One region of the Paraburkholderia sp. A1BS-2L genome, then DNA from elsewhere that is predicted to be linked to it. Evidence: riboswitches for the same ligand, from Rfam matches in the RefSeq annotation. Region 1 holds a riboswitch; the other holds the start of a gene.
The links. Region 1 has a riboswitch for manganese ahead of P5W98_RS10500 (TMEM165/GDT1 family protein). Riboswitches for the same ligand answer to the same signal wherever they lie in the genome.
Positions count from the first base shown of each region.

Region 2: linked by a shared signal. The riboswitch ahead of P5W98_RS31125 (sodium:calcium antiporter) and the one ahead of P5W98_RS10500 (TMEM165/GDT1 family protein) in region 1 are both predicted to bind manganese.

Region 1 is NZ_CP120428.1:2,315,948-2,325,741, reverse strand. Features, by position in the region: gene P5W98_RS10515 (class 1 fructose-bisphosphatase) at 1-88, opposite strand, end outside; gene pepN (aminopeptidase N) at 344-3,043, opposite strand; gene P5W98_RS10505 (DUF4136 domain-containing protein) at 3,303-3,986, shown strand; gene P5W98_RS10500 (TMEM165/GDT1 family protein) at 4,027-4,599, opposite strand; yybP-ykoY riboswitch at 4,691-4,838, opposite strand; gene guaD (guanine deaminase) at 4,910-6,217, opposite strand; gene P5W98_RS10490 (adenosine deaminase) at 6,368-7,420, opposite strand; gene xdhC (xanthine dehydrogenase accessory protein XdhC) at 7,455-8,612, opposite strand; gene xdhB (xanthine dehydrogenase molybdopterin binding subunit) at 8,625-9,794, opposite strand, start outside.
Region 2 is NZ_CP120431.1:268,949-278,742, reverse strand. Features, by position in the region: gene P5W98_RS31135 (GMC family oxidoreductase) at 1-750, shown strand, start outside; gene P5W98_RS31130 (alkyl/aryl-sulfatase) at 797-2,731, shown strand; yybP-ykoY riboswitch at 2,802-2,979, shown strand; gene P5W98_RS31125 (sodium:calcium antiporter) at 3,064-4,068, shown strand; gene P5W98_RS31120 (MIP/aquaporin family protein) at 4,120-4,836, opposite strand; gene glpK (glycerol kinase GlpK) at 4,957-6,462, opposite strand; gene glpD (glycerol-3-phosphate dehydrogenase) at 6,495-8,024, opposite strand; gene P5W98_RS31105 (DeoR/GlpR family DNA-binding transcription regulator) at 8,340-9,119, opposite strand; gene P5W98_RS31100 (ABC transporter substrate-binding protein) at 9,337-9,794, shown strand, end outside.

The DNA.
Region 1 (9,794 bases):
GCAGACGCAGATCGGCCGGCAGGTTGCGATGCTCGCGCTGCTGCTCGATCAGGTATTTCGTGAGGGTGGTACGACGGTGCAAAGCCATTGCAGGACTCCAGATGCGCTTGGGAATAGCGCAATTCTACCTGCTGGACGAGGCTCGGCCCGTTTGGTCAATCCTGAAAATAAGCGCGATCGGCTCGGGGCACGCGTCGGACGGAAATTCGGCCGGGAAATCGAGCGGAAAAATAATGCAGAAAAAATGCGCACAAAAATGCCGGCCGCGAGGGCCGGCAGCGTGCATGACCGGTGTGAGGACGAGGCTGTGCGCGGCGCTGTGCAACGGCGCCGCGCGCGAGGCCTACGCCAGCGCCTTTTCCACGATCTCACGGACGTCGCGCGATTTCGCCTGCGTGGCGACCTGTTCGAGCGCGGCGCGCATCGCGTCGCGCAGCGCCGGGGTGAAGCGGCGCCACAGTTCGAGATTGCGTGCGAGGCGTGCGGCAACCTGTGGGTTGATGGCGTCGAGCGCGAGGACTTGTTCGGCCCAGAACGCGTAGCCCGAGCCGTCCGCCGCGTGGAACTGAGCGGGATTCGCCGCGCAGAAGCTGAAGATCAGCGAGCGTGCGCGGTTCGGATTCTTCAGATTGAAGGCCGGGTGGCGCATCAGCGCACGCACGGTCTCGATCGTCGGGCGCTGGGCCGTGCCGCGTTGCGTCGCCTGCAGGGAGAACCACTTGTCGATGACGAGCGGTTCCTTCTCGAAGCGTGCGTAGAAGTCCTCGAGCGCCTGCTTCGCCTGGTCGCCGCCTGTGCCTGCCGCCGCGTTCATCAGCGCCGACAGCGCGGCTGCGCGGTCGGTCATGTTGTTCGCGGCGTGGATTTGCGCGGTGGCGAGTCGCACGGCGTCGGCGGGGTCGTCGAGTTCCGAGAGATACGAAAGCGCGAGATTCTTCAGGCCCCGGTGGCCAGCGGCTTGCGGCGTGGGCTCATAGGCGCCCGGCGTGAGGTTGGCGTCGTAGGCCGCAAGCCATGCGTTCTTGAGCGCCGCGGCCAGGCCCTTGCGCACGAACTGGCGCGCGGCGTGCACGGCGGCGGGATTCGACTCCGCCATCTGCTCCGCGAGATAGGTCTCCGAGGGCAGCATCAGCACGAGTTCGCGGAACGACGGCGACAGCGAAGCGTCGTTGAGCACGCGGCCAAACGCGTCGATGAGCGCATCGTTCATCGCGAGCGGCTGACGCGTGGCGGCGCGTGCGGCCAGCGCGAGCAACTCGCGCGTGGCAAGGCGCTGGCCCGCTTCCCAGCGGTTGAACGGATCGCTGTCGTGCGCGAGCAGGAACGCGAGTTCGTCGTTGCCATAGTCGTATTCCACGATCACCGGCGCCGAGAAGTTGCGCAGCAGCGAGGGCAGGGGCTTGTGGGCGATGTCGACGAAGGTGAAGGTCTGCTGCGCCTCGGTGAGTTCGAGTACGCGCGTCGTGCTTGCTGTCATGCTGGAGCTGGATTCGCCTTCGAGCTTGAGCGGCAGGTCGGCGCCATCGGGGCCGATCAGGCCGATCGCGAACGGGATCAGGAGCGGTCCCTTCTGCGTGTCGCGCGCGGCCGGCGAGCCGTTCGCATAGCCCTGCGCGAGCGTGACGCTATAGCGCTTCGCGGCTTCGTCGTAACGCGTCGTGACCGTGACGCGCGGCGTGCCCGCCTGGCTGTACCAGCGCTCGAACTGCGCGAGGTCGCGGCCATTGGCGTCGGCCATGGCGCGGCGGAAGTCGTCGCAGGTCACCGCCTGGCCGTCGTGGCGCTGGAAGTAGAGGTCCATGCCCTTGCGAAAGCCGTCGCGGCCGAACAGCGTCTGATACATCCGCACGACTTCCGCGCCTTTCTCGTAGACCGTCATCGTGTAGAAGTTGTTGATCTCGACGTAGCTTTCAGGACGCACCGGATGCGCCATCGGGCCTGCATCCTCGGCGAACTGCATCTGGCGCAGCACGCGCACGTCCTCGATGCGCTTGGTCGCGCGGGCGGCTTCGTTCTCGTCGCCTCCCGACATTGCCGCCGAGAATTCCTGGTCGCGGAACACAGTGAGGCCTTCCTTGAGGCTCAGCTGGAACCAGTCGCGGCAGGTCACGCGGTTGCCGGTCCAGTTGTGGAAGTATTCGTGGCCGACCACGGCCTCGATGTTGGCGAAATCGACGTCGGTGGCCGTTTCCGGATTCGCCAGCACGTACTTCGTATTGAAGATGTTGAGCCCCTTGTTCTCCATCGCGCCCATGTTGAAGTCGCTCACGGCGACGATCATGAAGCGGTCGAGATCCAGTTCGAGGCCGAAGCGCCGCTCGTCCCAGCGGATCGAGTGGATCAGCGAGTCCATCGCATGGCGCGTCTTGTCGAGATCGTGCGGCTCGACCCACACCTGCAGCAGCTTCTCCTTGCCCGAGCCGGTCTTGATGCGCTCTTCGAGCGCCACGAGCTTGCCGGCCACCAGCGCGAACAGGTAGCTCGGCTTGCGGAACGGGTCTTCCCACTTCGCATAATGGCGGCCGTCGGGCAGTTCGCCTGCTTCGATGAGATTGCCGTTCGAGAGCAGCACCGGGCACGCGGTCTTGTCGGCGCGCAGCGTGACGGTGTAGGTCGACATGACATCGGGGCGGTCGAGGAACCAGGTGATGCGGCGAAAGCCTTCAGCTTCGCATTGCGTGAAGAAGTTGCCGCTCGATACGTAGAGCCCCGAGAGCGTGGTGTTGGCTTCCGGGTCGTTGGCGCCCGTGAGCGTGAGCGTGAACGCGTCGGGCACGTTCTCGATCGTCAGGCCATGTTCGTGCGCACGCACGTTTTCGCAGGCATTGCCGTCGATTTGCGCGCCGATGAATTCGAGCTGTTCACCCATCAATTCGAGGTGCGGCGCGGACTTGGCAGCGGGATTGCGGCGCACGCGCAGCGTGCTCTTGACGACGGTGTGTCCGGGCGCGAGGTCGAATTCGAGGTCGACGGTGTCGATCAGGAAGGCGGGCGGCGCGTAGTCTTCGCGGCGGATCACAGTAGGCGTGGCGGTATCGGACATGGTCTCGTGCGGGGAAGCTTCGGGTCGGATAGCGGTATAGGGAGGCCGCGCCTTGCGTACGATGACGCGGCCGCTCGCCCCATTGTACAAAGGCTCGCGCAGCTTGTCCGAGATGGCCCGCAGGCGTGCGCCGCGCAGCGGGCCCGAACTTTCCCGCTGGGGCGCGAGTCAGTATGATCGGGGCCTGCGGTGTCGACCACCGCAAGCTTGCCGCGCGCCGACGAACTGTCGTCACTGCCACGACTGCAACGAGAAGACCATGATGCCCGACCGATGGACCCGCCGCGCGCTGCTGTTGCTGGCGGCGCTTGCCGTGACGCTGTCCGGCTGCACGACCTATGTGACGAGCCAGGTGACCGCGTTCTCCGCGTGGGGAGGCGGCAGCGATGCCACGCGCACTTACGCGTTCACGCGCAATCCCGACCAGCAGCACAGCATCGAGCAATCGACCTACGAGAGCCTCGTTGCCGACGGGCTCTCCTCGTACGCATTCCGCCAGGTGCCCGAGCGGCAGGCGCGCTATCTCGTGGGCCTCGCCTACGGCAGCCGCATGGACACGGTCACGGTGGCGCAGCCCGTGTTCTACAACCCGTGGCCGGCTCCGTACTGGGGACCGTTCAATCCGTGGGGGCCTTGGGGTCCCTGGGGCCCCGCTTATGTGAACCAGAGCTATCCGGTGTACTCGCATGCACTCGGCATCCGCATCACGGAGCAGGCGGGCGGGAAGGAAGTCTATAACGTCACCGCGCGCACCTCGGGCGACGATCCCTCGCTCGTGCACATCATGCCGTTTCTGGTGCGCAGCGCACTGTCGAACTTCCCGCTGCAGAACGGCTCGGTGCAGCAGGTGAAACTGCCCGTGGACAAGACCACGGGGGCGCCGGCCGAAGTCCCGGCGGCGGCGCCAGGAACCGCACCGGCAGCGGCCGCTCCGGCAAAGTAGACGGAGCCAGCGTCAGTGGCGGCTCAAGCGTTACAGACGATCAAACGCCCACGCCCATGATGGCGAGCACGCCAAGCACCACGAACAGCACGGCGGCGATGCCGTGCACCAGGCCCGTCGGCAGCTTGTGGGCGAAGCGGTCGCCCAGCAGGATCGCAGGCACATTGGCAATCATCATGCCGAGCGTCGTGCCGGCCACCACCCCGAAGAAGTCGTGAAAGCGCGCGGCGAGCGCGACGGTTGCGATCTGCGTCTTGTCGCCCATCTCGGCGAGAAAGAAGGTGACGACGGTGGCGCCGAACACGCCGAGGCGCGTGCGATTGACGGTGGCTTCGCCCTCGTCGAGCTTGTCGGGCACGAGTATCCACAATCCCATGGCGACGAAGGAGACGGCGAGCGCCCAGCGCATCACCGAGGGCGTGACGAGCGAGCCGAGCCACGCGCCGAGCGCGCCCGCGCCCGAGTGATTGACGAGCGTGGCGGCCAGTACGCCGAGAATGATCGGCATGGGCTTGCGATAGCGCGCTGCGAGCACGAGCGAAAGCAGTTGCGTCTTGTCGCCGATTTCGGCGAGCGCGACTGCGCCGGTCGAGACGAGAAAGGCGTGATTCACGTGTTGGTGATCCTCGGGCCGAGATAAATGCGGGCGACGACTCACGGCCCGCCGGGCCCTGTTGCGGCGGGCATGAGTCATCGGTCTCGCCAGGCCTGAGTACTAAGGCTGCGTTCGCCATGGCCGCGCGGGCCAAGTCTGTTGACGGATGCTCCCGCTGCGCATGCGCGGCGCGCGCCAAGACCCGAAGGCTAGCCGGGCGGCACGGAGCGGGGCGGCTACTCCCCAATGGACGGCGAATTATAGCATTGGGGTTTTTCCGACACCCGGCTTCGCCGGGGCCGTTGGAATGGGGATTTGCCGTGGGATTTTAACGCTTTGCCGTGTCGCGGCTGTGCACGCGCGTACCGGCTGCGTAGGTCTCGAATACGGCGCGGTCGTCGCCGAGCAGCGCGAACGCGAACAGCAGTTCTTCGAGCGATTCGGCGCGCGCGGTGCGGCGCTTGAGCAGCGGGGTGGCCTGCGGGTCGAGCACGACGAAGTCGGCTTCGCTTTGCGGCGCGAGCGTGCCGATCTTGTCGGCGAGATCGAGCGCGGCTGCCGCGCCGGCCGTGGCGAGCCAGAACATGCGCGTGGCCGTCAGGTGATGGCCGCCCATGCGCGCGACCTTGTGCGCTTCGTTCATGGTTTGCAGCATCGAGAACGACGTGCCGCCGCCCACGTCTGTCGCGAGTGTGACGGGCAACTCGGTGGCCTGGGCCTTGTCGAAGTCGAACAGGCCGCTGCCGAGGAACAGGTTCGAGGTCGGGCAGTGCGCCGCGACCGTGCCGGTTTGCGCCATGCGGCGGCGGTCTTCGTCGTCGAGCCAGATGCAGTGGCCGTACACGGCGCGGCGGCGCAGGAGTCCGTAATGATCGTAGACATCGAGATAGCTGCGCTGGCGCGGGAACAGTTCCTTCACCCACTTCACTTCGTCGAGATTTTCGGCGACGTGGCTCTGAATGAAGATGTCGCCGTGCGCCTTCGCGAGCGCCTCGCACGCTTCGAGCTGCGCCTCGGTCGAGGTGGGCGCGAAGCGCGGCGTGAGCGCGTACATCTGGCGGCCGTTGTTATGCCAGCGCGAGATGAGTTCGGCGCTGTCGTCGTAGCCGGTCTGGGGCGTGTCGCGCAGGAACTCGGGGCAGTTGCGGTCCATCAGGACCTTGCCCGCGATCATGCGCATGTTCCGGGACTCGCTCGCCGTGAACAGCGCATCGGCCGATTGCTTGTGCACCGAGCAGTAGACGAGCGCCGTGGTCGTGCCGCACGAGAGCAGTTCGTCGACGAAAAAGCGCGCCGTCTCGAACGCCACGTTTTCATTGGCGAAGCCGCGCTCGGTCGGGAACGTGTAGGTCTCGAGCCACGGCAGCAGGCCCGGCGCCGGCGAGGCGATCATGTCGGTCTGCGGGTAGTGAATGTGCGTGTCGATGAAGCCCGGCACGATCAGCTTGTCGCGCAGGTTGTGCACCGTCGCGCCTTCAGCCACGCGAGCGCTGAGCTCGGACCATGCGCCCGATGCGACCACGCGGCCGTTCTCGACGATCACCACGCCGTCTTCGTGGAAGACGGCAGCGTCGGGCGATTGCGCGGGGTCGCCGGTGAACGTCAACAGTTTTGCGCGATAAGCCGATTGAGTCATGGGAACTTCGTCTCCGAAAAATTCAGGTGTTCATGAGCCGTATGTATGCGCACCGCTCCTGAAAACGCGGCGCGCAAAAGCCCTGGGGCCGGCGCTGGCGCGCCGGTCCTCATCAAGGGTGAAGCCTTAAGCTTGGGGAGCTGCGCGGGATCAGGCCACGGCGCCGCTCCAGTACCGATCGAGCTGCGCGATCAGCGCGGCGCGTTCCTCGGGCGTCACGAAAGACGCCTCGAAGCTGTTGCGCAGGATCGTGTACACCTCTTGGTCGTCGAGCTGCAGCGCCGTGATGATGGCGCTGAAGTTCTCGTTCACGTAGCCGCCGAAGTACGCGGGATCGTCGGAATTGACGGTCACCGCGACGCCTTCGTCGAGCAGCTTTTTGAGCGTGTGCTTCGTCATGTCGTCGAACACGCAGAGCTTCAGGTTCGAAAGCGGGCAGACGGTGAGCGCGACGCGCGTGTCGGCGAGGCGCGTGACGAGCGCCTTGTCCTCGATGCTGCGTACGCCGTGGTCGACGCGGTCGACCTTGAGCAGATCGAGCGCCTCGTAGATATAGGCGGGCGGGCCTTCCTCTCCGGCATGCGCGACGAGCTTCAGCCCTTGCGCGCGCGCCTTCGCGAACACGCGCTCGAATTTCGAGGGCGGATGGCCGCGCTCCGACGAATCGAGACCCACGCCGATCATGCGCGGATAGCGCGCGAACAGCGGCAGCGCGGCATCGAAGGTGGCGAGCGCGTCGGCTTCGCTCAGATGGCGCAGGAAGCAGAGGATCAGCTTGCTCGTGAGGCCGCGTTTTTCGGCGTCGGCGAGTGCGCGGTCGACGCCCGCGACCACCGTTTCGATCGGCACGCCGCGTTCGGTGTGCGTTTGCGGATCGAAGAATATTTCGGTGTGCACGACGTTGTCCGCGAGCGCGCGCTCGCAGTAGGCCATCGTCATGTCGTAGAAGTCCTGCTCGTTGAGCAGCACGCTCGCGCCTGCGTAATAGATGTCGAGGAACGACTGCAGGTCGGTGAACGCGTAGGCCGCGCGCAGCGCTTCGATCGACTCGTAAGCGAGCTCGACGTGATTGCGCTGCGCGAGCGCGAAGATCAGCTCGGGTTCGAGCGAGCCTTCGATGTGGATGTGCAGCTCGGCCTTCGGCGCGCGCGCCGCTTTTTGTACGAGCGCTGCGAACGGGTTGACGGTGGGCGTGATGGTCATGGTTGGATCGATCGGTTGCGTTCAGTGGTTGACATCACGCGGAATGGATCGTGCCGGTAGCGGACGTTCCGGTAGCGGACGTGCCGGTAACCGCAACGGCTGCATGCCCAGGCGTGCCGGCGGCCGCCGCCGACGCCTCGATCGCCTGCAGCAATTGCGCGGCGGCCGAGATCGCGATGACTTCGGGCGACTTGTCGACGATGCCGTCCACGCCGAGCGGGCAGTGCATGCGCGCGATCTGCAGCGGATCGATGCCGCGCGCGGCGAGCCGGTGCTCGAACTGCTTGCGCTTCGTGTGCGAGCCGATCATGCCGAAGAACAGGAAGTCGCCGCGACGCAGGATGCGCTCGGCAAGATCGAGGTCACGCGAATGATCGTGCGTCATCACGATGAAGCTCGTGCCCGGCGGGGCAGCGTCAATGGCTTCGTCAGGTGCGTCGTTGGCATCGATCGTGACGTTGGGCGCATTGAGCGCCGCGAACGCTTCCGGCGAGGGAAACGCGGCGTCGCGCTCGTCCACCCAGCGCACCCGGCAGGGCAGCGTGCCGAGCACGCGCACGAGCGCCGCGCCCACATGGCCCGCGCCGAACAGCACGACGGGCCGCTCGTTGGGCGCGATCGTTTCGGTGAGCAGCATCGTGCCGTCGTCGTGATGGTTACCATCGCCCGGCGCGCCCGTGTCCCACAGCAGGCAATCGGGCGATTCCACGCCGGGCTCGGGTTCCGAAAGCAAAACTGTATCGGCCGCCGAGGCATCCGTCAGGTCGGTTTCTGTGCCGGAAGGCGCTCCATTCCGCGAGGAGCGGAATGATACGCTACGAACCGTCGAGGCGCCCGCCGCGAGCCGGCGGGCCAGCGTGGCGAGCCAGCCGAGGTCGGAGACGTCGAGCCGCTCGAACGCAAGGACGACTGCTCCGCCGCAGCACTGGCCGAGGCTCGGCCCGAGCGCGAATCGCTCGAGGCGGCGCGCATGCGGCGTGCGCATGCCGTCGCGCAATACCTGGCGCGCGGTCTCGATGGCCTTCCATTCGAGATGGCCGCCGCCGATCGTATGACGGGCCGCTTCGCGCGTGACGATCATCTTCGTGCCGGCTTCGCGCGGCACCGAGCCTTCGGCGCGCGCGACGGTCACGAGCACGGCGGCATCGCCGTGCGCTAGCAGGTGTTGAAGGTCGGTGACCCAGGCTTGCATCGGGCGGTTCTCCTACTTGACGACAGCTTCTGTTGGGGCGGCGGCCGGCACGCTTGCCGCGTGCTCGCGCAGGGCGTCGAGCGCCCCGATTGCATGAAGGATCGCCTCGGGCGTGGCGGGCGCATTGAGCGGCGCGGCTTCGCGGGCCTCGGGCACGGCCGCGCCGATTGCCTCGCGGATCGCGAGCAGCACCGAGAACGGCAGCAGCAAGGGCGGCTCGCCCACGGCCTTCGAACGGAACACAGTGGGCTCGGCGTTTTCGTTGCGATAGAGCTGGACGTGAAACGCCGCGGGCGTATCGCTGATCGCCGGAATCTTATAGGTGGAGGGCGCGTGCGTCATGAGCTTGCCGTCGCGGTTCCACCACAGCTCCTCGCTCGTGAGCCAGCCCATGCCCTGGATGAACCCGCCTTCCACCTGGCCGATGTCGATGGCCGGGTTGATCGACTGGCCGGCGTCGTGCAGCAGGTCGGCGCGCACGAGCTTCCATTCGCCCGTGAGCGTGTCGACGACCACTTCCGACACCGCCGCGCCATAGGCAAAGTAATAGAACGGATGGCCGGTGAGCGTGCGCGCGTCCCAATGGACCGTGGGCGTGGCGTAAAAGCCGTCGGACCACAGTTGCACGCGCTTCAGATACGCGGTTTCTACGAACTCGGCGAAGGCGATCGCCTTGCCGTTCACTCGCACCAGGCCATCTTCGAACGCGACGTTTTCGGGCGCGCCGCCGTACTGCGTGGCGGCGAGCGTGGCGAGGCGCGTGCGGATCGCGAGCGCCGCGTCTTCGGCGGCCTTGCCGTTCAGGTCGCTGCCGGTCGAGGCGGCGGTGGCGGACGTGTTCGCCACCTTCGACGTGTCGGTGGCGCTCACGCGCAACTGCGCGAGCGGCAGTCCGAATACGCCCGCGACCACCTGCGCGACCTTCGTGTTGAGCCCCTGGCCCATTTCGGTGCCGCCGTGGTTCACGAGCACGGAGCCGTCGCGATAGACGTGCACGAGCGCGCCCGCCTGGTTCAGATGCGGGACGTTGAACGAGATGCCGAACTTCACCGGCGTGAGCGCGATGCCGCGCTTGAGCACTGGGCTCGTGCGGTTGAACGCGGCGAGCGCGGCGCGGCGCGCGGCGTACTGGCTCGACGCGAGCAACTGCTCGGTGAGCGGCGCGAGCACGTTGTCCGCGAC
Region 2 (9,794 bases), on a different replicon from region 1:
GAAAACCTCCAGGATCATCTGGACATCGTGCTCAACACGCAACTCGACAGCACCGATCTGTTCGGCGCGACGCTGCGCGGCGGCCTGCGTCTCCTCAAGGAGATCCGCCGCTATCGGCGCGAACGTACCGGCATGCTGACGTCCAACTTCGTCGAAGCAGGCGCGTTTGTGAAGAGCCGCCCCGAGCTCGATCGCCCCGACCTCAACCTTGTGTTCACCGTCGCCCTGATCGGCAATCGCAACATGGGCAGCCGACGCAAGCTCGGCCACGGCTACTCGGGGCACGTATGCGTGCTGCGCCCCGAAAGCCGCGGCGTCGTGCGCCTGCGCTCGCCCGACATGCGCGAAGCGCCGCTGATCGACACACGGCTGATGAGCGCGCCACGCGACATGGAAACGCTGATAGCCGGCATCCACATCATGCGCAATATCTTCGGGCAGCCTGCGCTGAAGAACCTGGGCGGCCGCGAAATGAAAAGCGAGAGCTTCGCCGATGAAGCCAGCGTGCGCGCTTTCGTGCGCGGTCACGCCGATTGCCTGTATCACCCGGTAGGCACCTGCAAGATGGGGCGCGACGCGGACCCGCACGCGGTCGTCGATCCCGAACTGCGCGTGCGAGGCGTGGAAAGTCTGCGCGTGGTGGACTGCTCGATCATGCCAACGCTGATCGGCGGCAACACCAACGCTCCGGCCATGATGATCGGCGAAAAGGCCGCCGACATGATTCGCGCCGCACAACGCCGGGCATAGCGAGAATATCGTCGGCAAGGCGCCGGCAGAATCTGGGAGACACACGATGCAACATCCGATCAAGCAAGAAGCCCAGCGGGCGCTGCCCGGGCCGCTTCCCGCAACCGAGGCGACCATCGCCGCGCAACAGCACGCGCTGAACGACCTGCCGCCCGACGATCCGATTGAAGTCGCCGATGCACAGCACGGCTTTATCGGCACCATAGCCGATGCGGAGATTCGCGGCGCATACGGGCAACTGATCTGGAGCCTCGCCGATTATGGCTTTCTCGACGAGCAAGCCGCGCCGCCCACCGCGCATCCCGGTCTGTGGCGCCATGCGCGGCTGAACAGGCTGCACGGTCTCTTCAGCGTGACCGAGCGCATCTATCAGGTGCGTGGCTTCGACGTTTCCAACGTGACGTTCATCGAAGGCGAGACCGGCCTGATCGTGATCGATCCGCTCACGTGCAAGGAAACCGCTGCCGCCGCGCTCGAGCTGTATTTCGCGCATCGTCCGAGGCGCCCTGTCGTGGCGGTCATCTACAGCCACAGCCATGCCGATCACTTCGGCGGTGTGCGAGGCGTCGTGGACGAAGCGGATGTCGTGGCCGGCAAGGCGCAGGTCATCGCGCCCGCTGGATTCATGGAAGAAGCGGTGTCGGAAAACGTGATGGCGGGCACGGCCATGGCGCGGCGCGCACAATTCCAGTTTGGCCATACGCTCGCGCGCAATGCCTGCTGCCAGATCGATGCGGGCATGGGCAAGAATATTCCGCGCGGCACGATCACGCTGATTCCACCGACAAAGCTGATCATGCAAATGACCGAATCGCATGTGATCGACGGCGTCGAAATCGTGTTTCAGCTCACGCCCGAAAGCGAAGCGCCCGCCGAGATGCACTTCTGGTTCCCGCAGGAGCGCGCGCTCAACCTGGCCGAGAACGGCACGCGGTCGCTGCACAATCTGTGTCCGCTGCGAGGCGCGCAGGTACGCAACGCGCAATCGTGGTCGCGATACCTGGGCGAGTCGCTGGAGCGCTACGGGCGCGAAGCCGAGGTCGTGTTCGCGCAGCACAACTGGCCGACCTGGGGCAACGAGCGCATCGTCGATTACCTGGAGGCGCAGCGGGATCTCTACAAATTCCTGCACGACCAGACTGTGCGCCTCATGAACCACGGCTTGAACGCCGTTGAAATCGCCGAGCAGATTCGCCTGCCGGACGAGTTGCGTTCGAAGTGGCATGCGCACGGCTACTACGGCGCTGTCGTGCACAACGTCAAAGCCATCTATCAGCATTACCTGGGTTGGTACGACGGCAATCCGGCTAACCTGCACGCCCTGCCTCCGGAGGCTTCCGCACCGCGCTATGTCGAGTACATGGGCGGAGCCGATGCCATGCTCGAGCGCGCGCGTCGAGATTTCGATCAAGGCGAGTACCGTTGGGTCGCCCAGTGCATGAACCACCTGGTGTTTGCACAGCCGCAGTTGCGCGAAGCGCGCGAACTGGGTGCTGCTGCGCTCGAACAGATGGGGTATCAGGCCCAATCGGCAACGTGGCGCAACGCGTTCCTGCTCGGCGCGCGCGAACTGCGCGAAGGGCGAGATGCTTCGACCGAATTCGGCAGCCGCAGTGCCGACATGGTCAGCGCGATTACCGAGGAAATGTTCTTCGACTATTTCGCCGTTCGTGTCGATGGCCTGAAGGCGCAGCATCTGAACATGCGCATTGCGTGGCGTTTCAGCGACATCGATAAGCAGTTCAAACTGAATCTCCAGAATGGGGCGTTGACGTGGTGCTACACATCGCCAAACGAACGCACCGATCTGAGCGTGACCATGTCGAGGCAAACGCTCAACCGGATCCTCTGCGGGGAAACGGGCTTTCAGGAAGCCGTACTTGCGCGCGAAATCCAGCTGGACGGCAAGGTCGAACTGTTCCGCGCCATGCTAGGGACCCTCGACAAATTCGACGGCGATTTCAACGTCGTGGAACCGTGACGCAGATGTGCCGACGAACTACGCCATGAAACGAGCCCCCTCCCGCACAACCGCATTCGTCGGCTATAATGCGCCGGTCTTAGGGGAGTAGTCTGCGTCACGCGCGATGCGTGTCGCGCCGCCGTCAACATAATTGGCACGCTGTGCCATGGCGCCGGCAGCCGTTCTTCGGCCTGACGAGACCTATGACGTCATCCTTCATACCCGGGCTGGGCGGGGGGATTGCGTCATTGGTCCGTCCGTCCAGCCCGAGGAATGCCGTTTCCCATGCACCGCTTTTCACGCCGCCACGCGATCGCAGTCGCACACCCCCGCACGACGGAGCGCTCGTCATGATCTGGACGTTCGCCCTGCTCATTGCCGCCGCCGGCATCATCTATCTATCCTGCGAAACCTTCGTCAATGCCGTCGAGTGGCTCGGCCAGAAGCTCAAGGTCACGCAGACGGCCACCGGCACGATCCTTGCCGCGTTCGGCACGGCGCTGCCCGAAAGCGTGGTCACGCTCGTAGCCGTTGCGTTCGGCACCGATCCGGCCCACAAGGAAATCGGCATTGGCGCGGCCATTGGCGGGCCGCTCGCGCTCAGCACCGTCGCCTATGCGGTGGTGGGCGTCGCGTTGCTGGCGACGGTCGCGCGCGCGGGCCGTGCAGGCGCCGGCACCGTCGACGCCGATACGCGCCACCTGCGCCGCGACCAGCTCTGGTTCCTCGCGATCTTCGTGGCGAAAATCGGGCTCGGACTCGTGGTGTTCAGTTTCAAGCCCATTCTCGGCATTGCGTTTCTCGCGGCCTACGCGCTCTATTGCTGGAAGGAGCTGAGCGACGATGGCGATGAGATCGAAGACGTGGGGCTCGAGCCGCTCAAGCTGCGTCCGCGCGATGCGGACCCGTCGCTGTTCTGGGTCCTGCTCCAGACCCTGGGCGCGCTGGTCGTGATCTTCTTCGCCTCGCACCTGTTCGTGCAGCAGATCGGTAAAGTAGGACCGTGGCTCGGCCTGAGCCCGCAATTGACTGCGCTGCTCTTCAGCCCGATCGCCACCGAGCTGCCGGAAATCATGAACGCGATCATCTGGGTGCGTCAGGGCAAGGAGCGGCTCGCGCTCGCGAACATCAGCGGCGCGATGATGATCCAGGCGACCATTCCAACCGCATTCGGCTTGTTCTTCACGCCGTGGCACCTGGGTGCGCCGTCGATTCTTGCCGCGGCCACGACGATGCTCGCCATCCTGTTCCTGCAATGGGCGTTCCGTGCGCCGCAAGTGCATAGCCGCCAGCTTACGCATGTGGGCTGGCTCTATGCGGTGTTTGCGGGCATGCTGTGGGTGATTCCGAAGTGATTGGCTTGCGGCGGTTGCGCAACACGTTGCGAAACCGCCGCCCCACGACCCTCAATGCGTCGCATGCAGATACAGATACAGCGACGCAGCCGCCACGCCGCCCAGCAGCGGTCCGAGCACGGGAATCCACGCATAGCGCCAGTCGCTGTCTCGCTTGCCCGGGATCGGCAGCAGCGCATGCATGATGCGCGGCGAGAGATCGCGCGCCGGGCTCATGGCGTAGCCCGTGGGGCCGCCCAGCGAAATGCCGATGCCGAGCACGAGCAGGCCAACCGGCAATGCATCGAGCGCGCCCAGGCCCACCTGCGGCGAGGCCAGATACAGTACGCCGAGGATCAGCACGAAGGTACAGATGGCTTCGGTCATCACGTTGTGCCGCACGCTACGGATCGCAGGCGCGGTGCAGAACACGGCGAGCTTGAGATCGGCATCGGCTTCGTTCGCGAAGTGCTGGCGATAAGCGAGCCACACGAGGAACGCGCCCGCCATGCCGCCGAGCATCTGGGCGACGATGTAGCCGCACACCTTCGACCATGCGAACTTGCCAGTGAGCGCGAGGCTGATCGTCACGATCGGGTTCAGATGCGCGCCGCTGTACGATGCGGTGACGTACACGGCCACGAACACGGCCATCGCCCAGCCCATCACGATGACGATGAGGTCGGCGCCCTTGCCTTTGGTCTTTGCGAGCAGCACGTTGGCGACCGCGCCGTTGCCTAGCAGTACGAGTATGGCCGTGCCGATGAATTCAGCAATGTATGGTGACATTCTGATTATTTCTCAGGATTCCGAAATGGACGCGAGACCAGCGCAGTGCTGGCTGCGCGGCCCTTCGGTATTGGGTTACGTTGACTCGTTCGAGTTCTTTGGCCGGATGTCGCCGCGGCGTTACTGCGTGTCGTCGGCCCAAGCCTTGGCGGCGCGCACCGCGCGCTGCCATCCCGCGCGACAGGCGTCCACCTGCGATGGCGGCATGGCGGGCGAGAAACGCTTGTCCACATGCCACTGGCTCTGCAGTTCGTTCACGCTTTTCCAGTAGCCGGTCGCGAGGCCAGCGAGATAGGCCGCGCCTAGCGCGGTGGTTTCGGTAATCCGCGGACGCACGGCATCCACTCCCAGCAGGTCTGCCTGGAACTGCATGAGCAGGTTATTGGCGCTCGCCCCGCCGTCCACGCGCAACTCGCCTACGCTGATGCCCGAATCGGCCTCCATGGCAGCGAGCACGTCGAGCGATTGATACGCGATCGAATCGAGCGCGGCGCGCGCGACGTGCGCTGCGGTCGTGCCGCGCGTCACGCCAAAGAGCGAGCCGCGCGCGTGCGCGTTCCAGTGCGGCGCGCCAAGGCCAGCGAAGGCCGGCACCAGATACACACCATCCGTGTGCGGCACGCTCGCCGCAAGGGCTTCGACTTCCGCCGCGCTCTTGATGAGGCCCATGCCGTCGCGCAGCCATTGCACCACGGCACCAGCGATAAAGATGCTGCCTTCGAGCGCATAGTTCACCTCGTCGCCAATCTGCCACGCAATGGTCGTCACGAGATTGTTCTTCGACTCGATGGGCTTCGTGCCCGTGTTCATCATGAGGAAGCAGCCCGTGCCGTAGGTATTCTTCACCATGCCGGAGGCCGTGCACATCTGGCCGAACAGCGCCGCCTGCTGGTCGCCGGCAATGCCTGCGAGCGGAATCTTCGACGCGAATACCGTGGTTTTGGTCGGCCCATACACTTCGGATGACGAACGAACTTCGGGAAGCATGCTGCGCGGAATATCGAGCGCGTCGAGCAGCTCGTCGTCCCATTTGCGCGTGTGGATATTGAACAGCATCGTGCGCGAGGCGTTGGTCACGTCGGTCACGTGCAATTCGTGCTTCGTGAAATTCCAGACGAGCCAGCTGTCGACGGTGCCAAACGCGAGCAAGCCTCGACGCGCCTTTTCGCGCGCGCCTTCCACGTTGTCGAGAATCCAGCGGATCTTGGTGGCCGAGAAGTACGCGTCGATCGGCAGACCGGTCTTCGCGCGCACCATGGCTTCGAGGCCTTGTGCCTTGAGTTGATCGCAGAAGCCGGCCGTGCGGCGGTCCTGCCAGACGATCGCGTTGTAGATGGGATGGCCGGTCTCGCGGTCCCAGACGATGGTGGTTTCGCGCTGGTTCGTGATGCCAATGGCGTCGATATTGGTGCCGTTCAGTCCCACGCGCGTAACGGCTTCGGCGGCCACGCCCGCCTGGGTCGACCAGATTTCCTGCGGATCGTGCTCGACCCAGCCCGGACGCGGATAAATCTGCTCGAACTCCTTCTGGGCCATCGAGACGATATGGCCCTGCCGGTCGAACAGCATCGCACGCGAACTCGTGGTGCCCTGGTCGAGCGCAAGAATGTACTGTTGGTCCTGCATGTCTCTTATCTCCATCCGTGAGTAGTTTTGATTCACGCCGCGATGTGCGGCGCGCGGCTCGCGGCAAACCACGCTTCGAGCGCCGCCGTGACCGCCTCCAGCGTGCCCGACGCCACGTGCAAGCCGAGCTTCGAGCGGCGCCAGAGCACGTCCTCGGCGCAGGTCGCCCACTCGGTATCACGCAAATAGCGCAATTCGGCCTCGTAAATGCCTGGGGCAATCTGCGGCCCCAGTTCTTCGAGCGACGCAGCCTTGCCGATCAGGCGCTCAGCGCGCGTGCCGTAAGCGCGCGCGTAACGCAGCGCGAGCGGCGCGGGCAGCCAGGCGTGGCGACCCGCGAAGCCTTCGGCGAAGGGCGCGAAACGCGCGTTCGCGATGTCGCCGCCCGGCAGCGGCTCGCCGGCGGTCCAGCCCGGCGCGTTGCTGCCCAGCACGCGGCACAGCCTGTCGCCGGCTTCTTCCGCGAGCTTGCGAAACGTGGTGATCTTGCCGCCGAACACGGAGAGCAGCGGCGCGCCTTCGGTGTCGTCCATCTCCAGACGATAGTCGCGCGTGACCGCCGACGCATTCTTCGTGCCCTCTTCTTCGAGCAGCGGCCGCACGCCCGAGTAGGTCCAGTGCACGTCGGCGGGCGAGATCTTGCGCTTGAAATAGCGGTTGATCGACTCGCACAGATAGCGCGTTTCGTCGCCGTCGATCGAGACTTTCGCGGGATCGCTGCGGTATTCCACGTCGGTCGTGCCGATCAGCGTGAAGTCGTGCTCGTAAGGAATCGCGAAGACGATGCGCTTGTCCGGATTCTGGAAAATGTAGGCGTGGTCATGATCGAATAGACGCTTCGTCACGATATGGCTGCCCTTCACGAGGCGTACGCTGTGCTGCGCGCCGCGCCCGAGCGCGCCGTGCAGCACCTCGCCCACCCATGGGCCCGCCGCATTGGCCACCGCGCGCGCGCGCACGTCGAAGGTGCTGCCGTCGGGGCGGCGCAGGGTCGCCAGCCATTCGCCATTCACGCGCTGCGCGCCAACGAGCTTGGTGCGCGTGAGAATCCGCGCGCCGCGCTCCTGCGCGTCGAGCGCATTGAGCACGACCAGACGCGCATCGTCCACCCAACCGTCCGAGTAAACGAAACCGCGCCGAATGGTGTCGATGAGCGGTGCGCCCGCCGCGTGGCGGCGCATGTCGATGCCGCGCGAGCCCGGCAGCAGCTCGCGCCTGGCCAGATGATCGTAAAGAAAGAGCCCGACGCGGATGAGCCACGCGGGGCGCAGGTTGGGCATGTGCGGCATCACGAAGCGCAGCGGCCACATGATGTGGGGCGCCGAGCGCAACAGCGTCTCTCGCTCCTGCAGCGCCTTGCGCACGAGGCCGAACTCGCGGTGTTCGAGGTAGCGCAGCCCGCCGTGAATCAGCTTTGTGCTCGCTGACGAGGTGTGCGAGGCAAGGTCGTCCTGCTCGCAAAGGAGCACGGAGAGCCCGCGCCCAGCCGCGTCACGCGCGATGCCCGCGCCGTTGATTCCGCCACCCACGACGAGCAGATCGTAGCGATTCTGTTGACTCACCTGCGTTCCCTGATAGTTCCGGCAAACTCGCGATCCTGGTTGATCACGCCAAAGCATTCACCAGGATCGAACCAAAAAATGTTCGAATTCGAAATTTATCGAACAAAACCGAAAAAGTAAAGTTCGCTTTTATGGTGTGACGAGCGGACTTCCGGAATCGCCTGACAAAAGGCAACTGCCCTGCATATCGCTGGATTTCAAGCGCAAGTGGACGCCCGATCAAGCGCCTGGAGAGCGTTTGAACAAGCTCGAAAATTTTCGAATGATGTTCGTATTGCTTTCGTTTCGGCACATGCGGGTGCGCCGCGCCGCTGCCTAGTCCGCGACGTACACGGCCGTTCCCGCCTGGGCAACGGTCTCGTTCATTTGGGCGGGCAGGGGCTTGTCGGTGAAAAGCGCGTGAATCTGGCTCAGATGCCCCTGGCGCACGAGCGCGGGCCGGCCGATTTTCGAATGATCCGTCACCAGATAAACGGTGCGCGCGTGCTCGATGATCGCTTCCGCCACGTGCACCTCGCGCGTGTCGAAGTCGCGCAGCGTGCCATCGGTTTCGATCGCCGAGGTGCCGATAATCGCGTAATCGACCTTGAACTGACGAATGAAGTCGATGGTGAGCTCGCCCACAATGCCCTTGTCCCACGGCCGCACGATGCCGCCCGTAATGAGCACTTCGCATTCCGGGTAGCCGCTCATCATGCTCGCCACGTTCAGATTGTTCGTGATGACGCGCAGGCCGCGATGGCGGTTGAGCGCGCGCGCGACCTCCTCGGTCGTGGTGCCGAGGTTGATGAAGAGCGAGGCCTGATCAGGGATGTGCGAGGCCGCGAGCGCGCCGATGCGCCGCTTCTCCGCGTGGAACATCTGTTGCCGCGCGCCGTAGGAGACGTTTTCCGCACTCGTGGGCAGGCTCGCGCCGCCGTGGTAGCGGCGCAGGAGGTTCATGTCGGCGAGCCAGTTGACGTCGCGGCGGATGGTCTGCGGCGTGACGCCGAAGTGCGCGGCGAAATCGTCGACGGTCACGAAGCCGTCGCGCTGCACCCATTCGAGCAGCTCCTGCTGACGCGCGTTGAGGGTGAGGCGGGGGTCTCGTGTCATGGTCTCGTGATGGCAGCGAATGGGAACTGGCACTATTGTAAGGGCAGTCGGGCTGGGCATTCGGTGGCCCAGTGGGGGTGCGCCCGCATCCGTACCCGGGTAAATACGGGGTAAATACCGAGAAAATCGCTTTCAGCCAGAAAGCAATCAGAAGGCCACGCTTTCTTATACTTCCACCCATTCCGGCAAGCCGCCGGTCACGAGGAGTCACGCAGTCATGCTTTCCGGCGCCCAGCATTTCGGCAGCGCTTTGTTGCTGTGCATCGCGCTCGGCGCCGCCCCGATGGCGCATGCCGAGCCGATCCGGCTGATGATGGGGGGCATGTCCAAGATCGTTTATCTGCCAGCAGTGCTTGCCTCGCAGTTGGGCTACTTCAAGGACGAAGGGCTCGACGTCCAGGTGGTCTCGGGTCCGGCGGGCATCGACACCTCCACGGAACTGATCGCCGGCGCGATCGAAGGCGCGGTGGGCTTCTACGACCACACGCTCGACCTGCAGAGCCGCGGCCAGGACGTGCTCTCGGTGGTGGTGCTGCAGCGCGCGGCGGGGCTCGCCGAGCTCGCCTCGGTTCATGCGGAAGGCGGCCGGGAACTGGCTGGCGCCACCGCCATGAAAACGACGGCGTCGAACACACCAGCGAACACACCAGCGAATACAGCGGCGATGAAAGCGGC